3 regions of the Paenibacillus sp. FSL L8-0663 genome follow, and region 1 is predicted to be linked to each of the others. Evidence: a T-box and tRNA genes for the amino acid it is inferred to sense, from the RefSeq annotation. Region 1 holds a T-box; the other regions hold tRNA genes.
The links. The T-box of region 1 lies ahead of tyrS (tyrosine--tRNA ligase). A T-box ahead of a tRNA ligase gene usually reads a tRNA of that ligase, here a tRNA-Tyr.
Positions count from the first base shown of each region.

Region 1 (3,246 bases):
GGACAATCTTCTCCTTCTTATATACTGTTGAACCGTAAAACCCGAAATGGCCTGAAAAACCCGCTGGAAATGAAAAGCTGAAAAGCATGCCTGTGAAGCAATATCGGCAATTTTTAGATCCTCCCGGAGATTCAATTCAATAAACTCAATCGCACACTGAATTCGTTTAAAATAGTCCATATAATCCTTCCCCACACTCGTAATTGTTCTGATTATCGATCCTACACTCAAATTGTGCAACCCACGTTTTCATTATGTATAACTCTTCACCTACATGTTTGATTATTTGTGCTAAGTTTACCATGACTTTTCACTTGGCAGAAATAAAAAAGCAACGCTGAGATCGAGACAATCTCAGAGCTGCTTTTGAATATATTTTCATTATCCAAGCTTGATTTTAGCAAATTTCCGTTTACCTACCTGCACAATGTCGCCTTCCTTCGGCGTGTATGCTTCGTTCACATCGGTCCATTTCTCTTCGTTAATTTTGACCGAACCCTGCTGAATACTGCGCTTGGCTTCACCGTTAGATGCTGCAAAGCCCAGATGAGTCAGCAACTGGATCACACGAATGCCACCTTCTTCTAACTGATCAGCCGTCAAGGTGAACTCTTCAATATCGTCAGGCAGCGCGCGCTGCTGGAATACGGTCACAAAATGCTGCTTCGCTGCTTCCTCTGCTTCTTCACCATGGTACATGCGCACTAACGTTCCAGCCAGCTTCATTTTGGCATCACGTGGATGCACTGAGCCTTCCTTAACACCTTTCGCCAGCTCTGCCAACTCCTCGTTGTTGATATCCGTTGCAAGCTCAAAATATTTCAGCATCAGCTCATCAGGAACGGACATGGATTTTCCGTATATTTCGTTCGGCTCCTCATCAACACCAATGTAATTCCCCAAGCTTTTACTCATCTTCTGAACTCCATCCAGCCCTTCAAGCAATGGTAAAGTAATAGTAGCCTGTGGCTCAACTCCGTATTCTTTTTGCAGGGTTCTACCCATCAGAAGATTAAACTTCTGATCCGTTCCCCCTAATTCAATATCGCTTTGGAGAGCCACGGAATCCATGCCCTGCATCAGCGGATAAAAGAACTCATGGATACTGATCGGCAATCCGTTTTGGTACCTTTTGGTAAAATCATCCCGTTCCAACATACGGGCAACCGTTACTTTGGCCGACAGGGTTACTACATCAGCAAAAGACATTGGCCCTAACCATTCGGAATTGTAAAATACCTTTGTTTTTTCAGGATCGAGAATTTTAAAAATTTGTTCCTTGTATGTTTGGGCATTGCGCTGTACATCTTCCTCAGTCAGTTGCTTACGAGTCTCCGATTTACCTGTCGGATCACCAATTCTGCCTGTAAAATCTCCGATAATCAGTTGTACTTGATGGCCTAATTCCTGGAACTGGCGCAGTTTGTGCATAACAACCGTATGTCCGATGTGAATGTCGGGAGCAGATGGATCAAGGCCCAGCTTAATTTTGAGTGGCTCGCCGCTAACGACCGATTTGATCACCTTACGCTTCAGCTCATCCTCCGGTACAATTTCCGCTACACCCCGCTGTATCACCTCTAGCTGTCGTTCTACCTCTACCTGCTGCTCCGGCTTCAATTCTTCCCACTTCATCCTGTATACCTCCTATTTTTCATCCAAAATATTACATATTAGACAAACCAAAAAGCCCCTTTCATCCCAAGGGACGAGAAGGAGCTACTCGCGTTACCACCCTAATTAAAGAAACGCATGTCAAAGACAGACATTTCTTTCACTTCATTCCTATAACGGGCCTACACCCGGTACTGGATTACTATGGTGCTTCGCAAACCTGCAAAAGCTTTCCATTCATCCAGACAGCTCCAGACGGTAATTCAAAGGAGGGACGCTACCGATTCACACCACCCATCGGCTCTCTGTACAACGTGAATCCGCCTTCTACTGAAGTCTTTCTCTGCTTTTCACGATATTTACTTTGACCTATTTATAACACACTGCTTTTATGTAGTCAACGACACCAAAAGACAGGCTTTTTAGCATATGGGTTCATTTTGTAATTTTATGCTATAATAATGGCTGTTATAAAGGAGGAAGACTTAATGGTTGAAGAAAAAAACAATGTATCAGAGCCAAAGCCTTCCCGCTTGCGGACAACCATGCGAAGGCTCGGCCGTGTCATAAAGTGGGTCGTCATCATCGGTTTTATGGGGGCACTATTTGCAGGAGGAGCGGCCGCCGGCTATGTTGCTTCTATTGTAAAAAGCGAACCCGTGCGTTCCAGATCCATGATCCTACAGGAAGTAGATAAGAATGCAATTACAGGCTTCGCTTATTTCAATGATGGCTCTCCCATCGGACAACTCCGGACAGAAGAAGATCGAAGACCTGTCACGTTTAAGGAGATTCCACAACTCGTCATTGACGCAGTCATTGCCATTGAAGATAATCATTTTTACGAGCATAAAGGTGTCGATCTATCGGGAACACTGCGTGCTGTGAAGCAAAAGGCGCTGCATGAATCCGTACAAACCGGGGGTAGTACCCTCACCCAGCAGCTTGCGCGTCGTGTCTTTCTAAATCTCGATCGCACGGATGATCGCAAGGTCAAAGAAATTTTGCTGTCTCTGCGCCTTGAGCGCTTCCTAAGCAAGCAACAAATTATTACGGCCTATCTTAATAAAGTACCTTTTGGTAACGGTTCAAGCGGTTACAACGTCTTTGGCATTAAAGCAGCGGCCAAAGGTATCTTTAATGAGAATGATCTGAACGAGCTTAATATAGCCCAGGCTGCCTATCTGGCAGGTTTGCCACAGCTTCCTTCTTCCTATTCTGCTTACAACGGTAAGGGTGAGTTTAATGAAGCTGGCTTTAAAAGAGCCATCAACCGCCAGCACCTGGTGCTCAGTCGAATGCTGGAGGAGAACAAAATCAATAAAGCACAGTATAATGAAGCGATGGCTTTTGATATCAAAAAATCTCTCGCACCACGTACTGTTAAGGCTTATAACACCTATCCATATCTTATGATAGAAACAGAACGACAAGCTGCGCAGGCACTCATGTCTGTCACTAATCCGGGTCAAGCAGCTAATGCCAGTGCAGATGCCAAAACCAAGGACGATAATGATTTGCTCAAAGAAGCTGAACAGCAGCTTCGCACAGGCGGTTATATGGTGTACACCACCATTGATAAGAGCGTATACAAATCTATGCGTCAAATTGCAGAAAATAAGAATAACTTCT
Region 1 is NZ_JBBOYM010000001.1:3,540,263-3,543,508, forward strand. Features, by position in the region: gene MKY75_RS15405 (AraC family transcriptional regulator) at 1-180, opposite strand, end outside; gene tyrS (tyrosine--tRNA ligase) at 382-1,635, opposite strand; T-box leader at 1,702-1,967, opposite strand; gene MKY75_RS15415 (transglycosylase domain-containing protein) at 2,103-3,246, shown strand, end outside.

Region 2 (3,246 bases), 2.4 Mb from region 1:
TAGTGTTCACATAGACTGGTATTCACAAACACCGCTTTAAATATTCGACCAGCGAGATAATACGATACTGCCTATAGTTCCTCGAGGTCGGGAAATTAAGGACTCAGAGTATGTCCTACCAAAAAACTCTCGGCCTGTGTCCTGTACTTCCATTAAGGAGGTTCAGATTCACAAGCCAAAGATATTTTCATTCATGATGGTGGCCGTTAGTCCATGTTTGTTTGGGAAAGACCCTCTGCACGGAAGGGGGCGTACCCGCATACATAAACCAAATGAGTACGATACCTATCTATCATGAATATATAGATGCATGGCTGAAGAATCATATCGTGCCTGTAATTGCGCTAAACTTTGTAACGGTTATACACGAGCGCCAAATGAAAAAAATCGCCGGGGACGACAAGTTGTTGCGGCAGATGATCGCGGCTATGGACGAAGGCTTTCGCATGTTAGAGGCCTTACGGTATCCGCTAACGCCGGCCGCGCAAGCATCACTAATCCGCAAACGATCGGCGTTGATGCGCCTTTTTACGAAAATTTATCATAGGATGCCGATCAGCCGACTGGTTGACGGATCCGTAGGGGAAATCGTAGCTTTGAGCCGTGTGTTTCACCTTTGGAAGGAACAGACACGGGTCCCTCCCCCCCCAACTGGGACGAGTTGGAAAAGCGTTTTGAAGCCAAGGTCAACCGTTCATAACTTTTACCCTAGGAGTAATCAACCGAGGATGATCCTAGTTCTACAAAGAAGACTTTGAGCATTATAAAACAAGGGGCGTTTAGTTGCTTGAATCTTTGAAACTTAACACGACAGCATAACACGTTTACCGGTCTATATATCCAAATTAAGCTGCAGTTCCAAACCGCATTGGATCAGATATCCCCTGAATACAAAGGTGTTTATCGGGGATCTTCATTGAAGGTACGAACACCCGTACAGCAACTATCTATCCAGCAGCAATAAATACAGAATTGTTGACTACCATCACAGATAAGAATACTTTAAAAGGTGCAACTGCATTGTATGAACAACATGGTATTTCACCTGATCGAGTTGCCAATGTTGTTGCGTTCGCGATTGATCAGCCAGAAGATACGAACGTTAATGAGTTTACAATTGGACCAACAAGTCAACCTTGGTAAGTTCATCTTCTAAAGCGCAAAAGTCTGTCGAGTTTCCCAACAGACTTTTGTGCTTTCTGTGTTGAGTTGGTGAAGTAAACTTAAAACTAACTTGTCCGTTAGTTTAATAAAAAGAGCAGACTTGAAGCGCCTGCTCAACATTGTGTGTTATTTAACTATCGTTCCTCGTTAGTTGTACGCCCTATCTTAATAACGCAAAAGAACGGAGGAGATTGCCTTGGGGTTTCTACTGCTTGTAATGTCGATAGAAATAGTTTAAAAGTAAAAAAGGAGAGATGGCATAAAAATAAGCCATCTCTCCTTTTTCATCTATATAAAGCGGGTAATGGGAATCGGACCCACGCTACCAGCTTGGAAGGCTGAGTTTTACCATTGAGCTACATCCCGAAATAGATGCCGGTGAGAGGACTCGAACCTCCACGGTTTCCCTCACGATTTTGAGTCGCGCGCGTCTGCCAATTCCGCCACACCGGCTTATGAAGTTAATGGCGTCCCCTGAGAGATTCGAACTCCCGACCTTTTGATTCGTAGTCAAACGCTCTATCCAGCTGAGCTAAGGGGACTAATAAATGGAGCGGACGACGGGAATCGAACCCGCGACCCTCGCCTTGGCAAGGCGATGCTCTACCGCTGAGCCACGTCCGCAAAAACAAGATGCGCGTGGAGGGACTTGAACCCCCACGTCAAAGACGCTAGATCCTAAGTCTAGTGCGTCTGCCAATTCCGCCACACGCGCATACAATGATAATGGTGAGCCATGAAGGACTCGAACCTTCGACACCCTGATTAAAAGTCAGGTGCTCTACCAACTGAGCTAATGGCTCGTAAAACTGGTGGAGGATGATGGATTCGAACCACCGAACCCGTAAGGGAGCAGATTTACAGTCTGATGCGTTTGGCCACTTCGCTAATCCTCCAATATGGTGCCGGCGAGAGGACTTGAACCCCCAACCTACTGATTACAAGTCAGTTGCTCTACCAGTTGAGCTACACCGGCGTATTAAGTTAAATGGCGGAACCGACGGGATTCGAACACGCGATCTCCTGCGTGACAGGCAGGCATGTTAGGCCTCTACACCACGGTTCCAGAGGAAACTTCCTTAGTTGAAGTAATTGCGGGGGCAGGATTTGAACCTGCGACCTTCGGGTTATGAGCCCGACGAGCTACCGAACTGCTCCACCCCGCGACAGTAATAAATATTTATTTTTCAAATGGTGGAGGCTGAGGGGCTCGAACCCCCGACCCTCTGCTTGTAAGGCAGATGCTCTCCCAGCTGAGCTAAGCCTCCATACTGCTTATGACCCGTAGGGGATTCGAACCCCTGTTACCTCCGTGAAAGGGAGGTGTCTTAACCCCTTGACCAACGGGCCATATATCTATTATTAAGAGCTGGCGGAGAGAGAGGGATTCGAACCCTCGAGACGCTTTTGGCGCCTACACGATTTCCAATCGTGCTCCTTCGGCCAACTCGGACACCTCTCCACATGGCTCCCCGAACAGGACTCGAACCTGTGACAACTCGATTAACAGTCGAGTGCTCTACCAACTGAGCTATCAGGGAATATTGGTGGAGCCAAGGGGGATCGAACCCCTGACCTCCTGCGTGCAAGGCAGGCGCTCTCCCAGCTGAGCTATAGCCCCATCTAAAAAATCATTTTTGTATGTATAATCAATAGCCTGATAGGCGAAAAAAAATCCCCATTATGGGGTTGCTTGGCGACGTCCTACTCTCCCAGGACCCTGCGGTCCAAGTACCATCGGCGCTGGAGGGCTTAACGGTCGTGTTCGGGATGGGTACGTGTGGAACCCCTCCGCTATCGCCACCAAACATGAATTTGCTATGCAAATTCTATCGTACGGTTATTCGCTTCACGATATATCGTGTGAACGAATAGCCATGCATTTGTTGTATGTCACTTGTACATACGTTCAAGGTTACACCCTGAAAACTGGATCCGAAACTCATTTGCGTTTTATCTTAGGATAAGCCCTCGACCGATTAGTATTGGTCAGCTCCATGCATTACTGCACTTCCACCCCCAACCTATCTACCTCGTCGTCTTCAAGGGGTCTTACATACTGGGAAATCTCATCTTGAGGGG
Region 2 is NZ_JBBOYM010000001.1:1,106,685-1,109,930, reverse strand. Features, by position in the region: gene MKY75_RS04980 (hypothetical protein) at 273-758, shown strand; partial or broken gene MKY75_RS04975 (IS110 family transposase) at 739-904, shown strand; partial or broken gene MKY75_RS04970 (oxidoreductase) at 919-1,143, shown strand; tRNA gene MKY75_RS04965 (tRNA-Leu) at 1,538-1,617, opposite strand; tRNA gene MKY75_RS04960 (tRNA-Arg) at 1,630-1,706, opposite strand; tRNA gene MKY75_RS04955 (tRNA-Gly) at 1,714-1,788, opposite strand; tRNA gene MKY75_RS04950 (tRNA-Leu) at 1,799-1,879, opposite strand; tRNA gene MKY75_RS04945 (tRNA-Lys) at 1,892-1,967, opposite strand; tRNA gene MKY75_RS04940 (tRNA-Tyr) at 1,975-2,060, opposite strand; tRNA gene MKY75_RS04935 (tRNA-Thr) at 2,065-2,140, opposite strand; tRNA gene MKY75_RS04930 (tRNA-Asp) at 2,154-2,230, opposite strand; tRNA gene MKY75_RS04925 (tRNA-Met) at 2,257-2,330, opposite strand; tRNA gene MKY75_RS04920 (tRNA-Val) at 2,357-2,432, opposite strand; tRNA gene MKY75_RS04915 (tRNA-Glu) at 2,443-2,514, opposite strand; tRNA gene MKY75_RS04910 (tRNA-Ser) at 2,535-2,626, opposite strand; tRNA gene MKY75_RS04905 (tRNA-Asn) at 2,630-2,705, opposite strand; tRNA gene MKY75_RS04900 (tRNA-Ala) at 2,710-2,785, opposite strand; rRNA gene rrf (5S ribosomal RNA) at 2,856-2,972, opposite strand; rRNA gene MKY75_RS04890 (23S ribosomal RNA) at 3,124-3,246, opposite strand, start outside.
Region 2: it encodes a tRNA-Tyr, which carries the amino acid that the T-box ahead of tyrS (tyrosine--tRNA ligase) is inferred to sense. The anticodon was not compared.

Region 3 (3,246 bases), 3.1 Mb from region 1:
TAAACGACAAGTTCTGTGAGATTTCGCAATACAGCCGTGAAGAGCTGATCGGTCAGGATCATCGTCTCATTAATTCAGGCTATCATACCCCCGCCTTCATGAAAAACCTGTGGACTACGATCCGTTCAGGTGAGGTATGGCAAGGAGAAATACGTAATCGTGCTAAAGATAACAGCTACTACTGGGTGAATACTACGATCGTTCCGTTTATGGACGAGGAAGGTAAACCCTATCAGTACTTAGCGATCCGCAATGAGGTCACTAAACTGAAGAGAGTAGAAGCTGAACTTCAGTCTATGATGACACAAGTCATGCAAATACAGGAAGAAGAACGTAAACGCTTTTCAAGAGAGCTGCATGATGGGATAGGGCAAAGCTTGTTTTCACTTATTATCCAATTGGATAGCCAACTTGCCGAACAACCTAGTGCAACTCTGGAGAATCTTCGTTCGCAGGTGACCGACATCATCAAAGATGTTCGTGGTCTAGCGTGGGAACTTCGTCCCTCAGTTCTGGATGATCTGGGTGTCGTCCCAGCCATAAGAACCTATATTGAAAACTTCTGTTCTCATTACGGGATTGAGGTGCATTTTCAATGCAATCTACGTAAACGGGTTGATATTCGCAAGGAAATTGCAATTTATCGGATTGTACAAGAGGCATTAACGAATGTAGCCAAATACGCAGATGTAGCAGAGGCATATGTCGACGTTGAGGATCAAAATGAAATGATACAAGTGACCATTCGGGATAAAGGCATTGGATTCTCTGGAAAGTCCCAAGGAGAGGGAGTTGGATTGTTCAGTATGGAAGAACGAGCTAGAGGGGTAGGGGGATTTATGAGCATAACCTCTGCTCCAGACGAGGGAACCTCCATCCAGCTGACCATTCCCGTGTAAAAACTGTCCACTAGATCGGTTATCGGTGTATACCAGTTGCATGATCAGAACGATATACACCGATACCGAAGATTATGGATAATCAACACATTGTGGATTACATGAGGATAAATACAAAAAAAGAGAGAGCTCTGTCCCCAGACAGGCTCTCTTTATTTATAAGGTGTCACCACTGAGGCAACAAGAATCCGCTATAGCAAAAAGCGGGTGATGGGAATCGAACCCACGCTACCAGCTTGGAAGGCTGGAGTTCTACCATTGAACTACACCCGCAAAACAGTATCGGGATGACACGATTTGAACATGCGACCCCCTGGTCCCAAACCAGGTGCTCTACCAAGCTGAGCTACATCCCGACATTATACATTTTTTTAAGAAATGGCGCGCCCTGAGAGATTCGAACTCCCGACCTTTTGATTCGTAGTCAAACGCTCTATCCAGCTGAGCTAAGGGCGCATATTAAATTCCATAATGAGTAGTCAAGGCGCCACCCAGATTTGAACTGGGGATGAAGCTTTTGCAGAGCTTTGCCTTACCACTTGGCTATGGCGCCGTATGGATAATGGAGCGGACGACGGGAATCGAACCCGCGACCCTCGCCTTGGCAAGGCGATGCTCTACCGCTGAGCCACGTCCGCAAAATATGGTGCGGTCGAGAGGACTCGAACCTCCACGGGGGGTTAGCCCACACGGACCTGAACCGTGCGCGTCTGCCAATTCCGCCACGACCGCAAAATAATTATAAATGGTGAGCCATGAAGGACTCGAACCTTCGACACCCTGATTAAAAGTCAGGTGCTCTACCAACTGAGCTAATGGCTCTTAATGGCTGGGGATATAGGATTTGAACCTATGCATGACGGAGTCAAAGTCCGTTGCCTTACCGCTTGGCTAATCCCCAATAAATTAAGAATAAAGGGCGGCCGATGGGGCTTGAACCCACGAATGCCGGAGTCACAGTCCGGTGCGTTAACCACTTCGCCACGACCGCCATATGATTATGAAAAGACTGGTGGAGGATGATGGATTCGAACCACCGAACCCGTAAGGGAGCAGATTTACAGTCTGATGCGTTTGGCCACTTCGCTAATCCTCCAAAATGGTGCCGGCGAGAGGACTTGAACCCCCAACCTACTGATTACAAGTCAGTTGCTCTACCAGTTGAGCTACACCGGCACATTACTCATTTCCCACTTGAAAGGTGGCTCGGGACGGAATCGAACCGCCGACACGAGGATTTTCAGTCCTCTGCTCTACCGACTGAGCTACCGAGCCATATTAAATTTTATTACTACATCATATAATCCGCACTATATATGCCAATTATATATGAAGCTAAAATGGCGGAACTGACGGGATTCGAACCCGCGATCTCCTGCGTGACAGGCAGGCATGTTAGGCCTCTACACCACAGTTCCAGAGGCATTTCCAATAGGAAATTAATTGCGGGGGCAGGATTTGAACCTACGACCTTCGGGTTATGAGCCCGACGAGCTACCGAACTGCTCCACCCCGCGACATTAAAAAGCATTTCTCAAATTTTCTTATGGTGGAGGCTGAGGGGATCGAACCCCCGACCCTCTGCTTGTAAGGCAGATGCTCTCCCAGCTGAGCTAAGCCTCCATATTATGACCCGTAGGGGATTCGAACCCCTGTTACCTCCGTGAAAGGGAGGTGTCTTAACCCCTTGACCAACGGGCCTTGCAAAATAAGTTCTGGTCTCAATAAATTTATGGCGGAGAGAGAGGGATTCGAACCCTCGCACCACTTTCGCAGTCTAACCCCTTAGCAGAGGGTCCCCTTATAGCCACTTGGGTATCTCTCCGAGTAGCGGCAGAGGGGATCGAACCCCCGACCTCACGGGTATGAACCGTACGCTCTAGCCAGCTGAGCTACGCCGCCACCTTAATATATAAAAGTCAGAAATATTCAAAATATGGCTCCCCGAACAGGACTCGAACCTGTGACAACTCGATTAACAGTCGAGTGCTCTACCAACTGAGCTATCAGGGAATATTGGTGGAGCCAAGCGGGATCGAACCGCTGACCTCCTGCGTGCAAGGCAGGCGCTCTCCCAGCTGAGCTATGGCCCCAATCTTTTTGTTATTCTAGAAGTGGTGGGCCTTAGTGGACTCGAACCACCGACCTCACCCTTATCAGGGGTGCGCTCTAACCAGCTGAGCTAAAGGCCCTAACATGTAAAAATTTATCATCCTCTAAAGGATATCGCTTGGCGACGTCCTACTCTCCCAGGACCCTGCGGTCCAAGTACCATCGGCGCTGGAGGGCTTAACGGTCGTGTTCGGGATGGGTACGTGTGGAACCCCTCCGCTATCGCCACCAAACA
Region 3 is NZ_JBBOYM010000001.1:397,070-400,315, reverse strand. Features, by position in the region: gene MKY75_RS01785 (PAS domain-containing sensor histidine kinase) at 1-899, shown strand, start outside; tRNA gene MKY75_RS01780 (tRNA-Gly) at 1,102-1,172, opposite strand; tRNA gene MKY75_RS01775 (tRNA-Pro) at 1,182-1,255, opposite strand; tRNA gene MKY75_RS01770 (tRNA-Arg) at 1,279-1,355, opposite strand; tRNA gene MKY75_RS01765 (tRNA-Cys) at 1,382-1,452, opposite strand; tRNA gene MKY75_RS01760 (tRNA-Gly) at 1,463-1,537, opposite strand; tRNA gene MKY75_RS01755 (tRNA-Leu) at 1,544-1,631, opposite strand; tRNA gene MKY75_RS01750 (tRNA-Lys) at 1,646-1,721, opposite strand; tRNA gene MKY75_RS01745 (tRNA-Gln) at 1,726-1,800, opposite strand; tRNA gene MKY75_RS01740 (tRNA-His) at 1,818-1,890, opposite strand; tRNA gene MKY75_RS01735 (tRNA-Tyr) at 1,910-1,995, opposite strand; tRNA gene MKY75_RS01730 (tRNA-Thr) at 2,000-2,075, opposite strand; tRNA gene MKY75_RS01725 (tRNA-Phe) at 2,102-2,174, opposite strand; tRNA gene MKY75_RS01720 (tRNA-Asp) at 2,241-2,317, opposite strand; tRNA gene MKY75_RS01715 (tRNA-Met) at 2,343-2,416, opposite strand; tRNA gene MKY75_RS01710 (tRNA-Val) at 2,447-2,522, opposite strand; tRNA gene MKY75_RS01705 (tRNA-Glu) at 2,529-2,600, opposite strand; tRNA gene MKY75_RS01700 (tRNA-Ser) at 2,633-2,724, opposite strand; tRNA gene MKY75_RS01695 (tRNA-Met) at 2,728-2,801, opposite strand; tRNA gene MKY75_RS01690 (tRNA-Asn) at 2,837-2,912, opposite strand; tRNA gene MKY75_RS01685 (tRNA-Ala) at 2,917-2,992, opposite strand; tRNA gene MKY75_RS01680 (tRNA-Ile) at 3,015-3,091, opposite strand; rRNA gene rrf (5S ribosomal RNA) at 3,128-3,244, opposite strand.
Region 3: it encodes a tRNA-Tyr, which carries the amino acid that the T-box ahead of tyrS (tyrosine--tRNA ligase) is inferred to sense. The anticodon was not compared.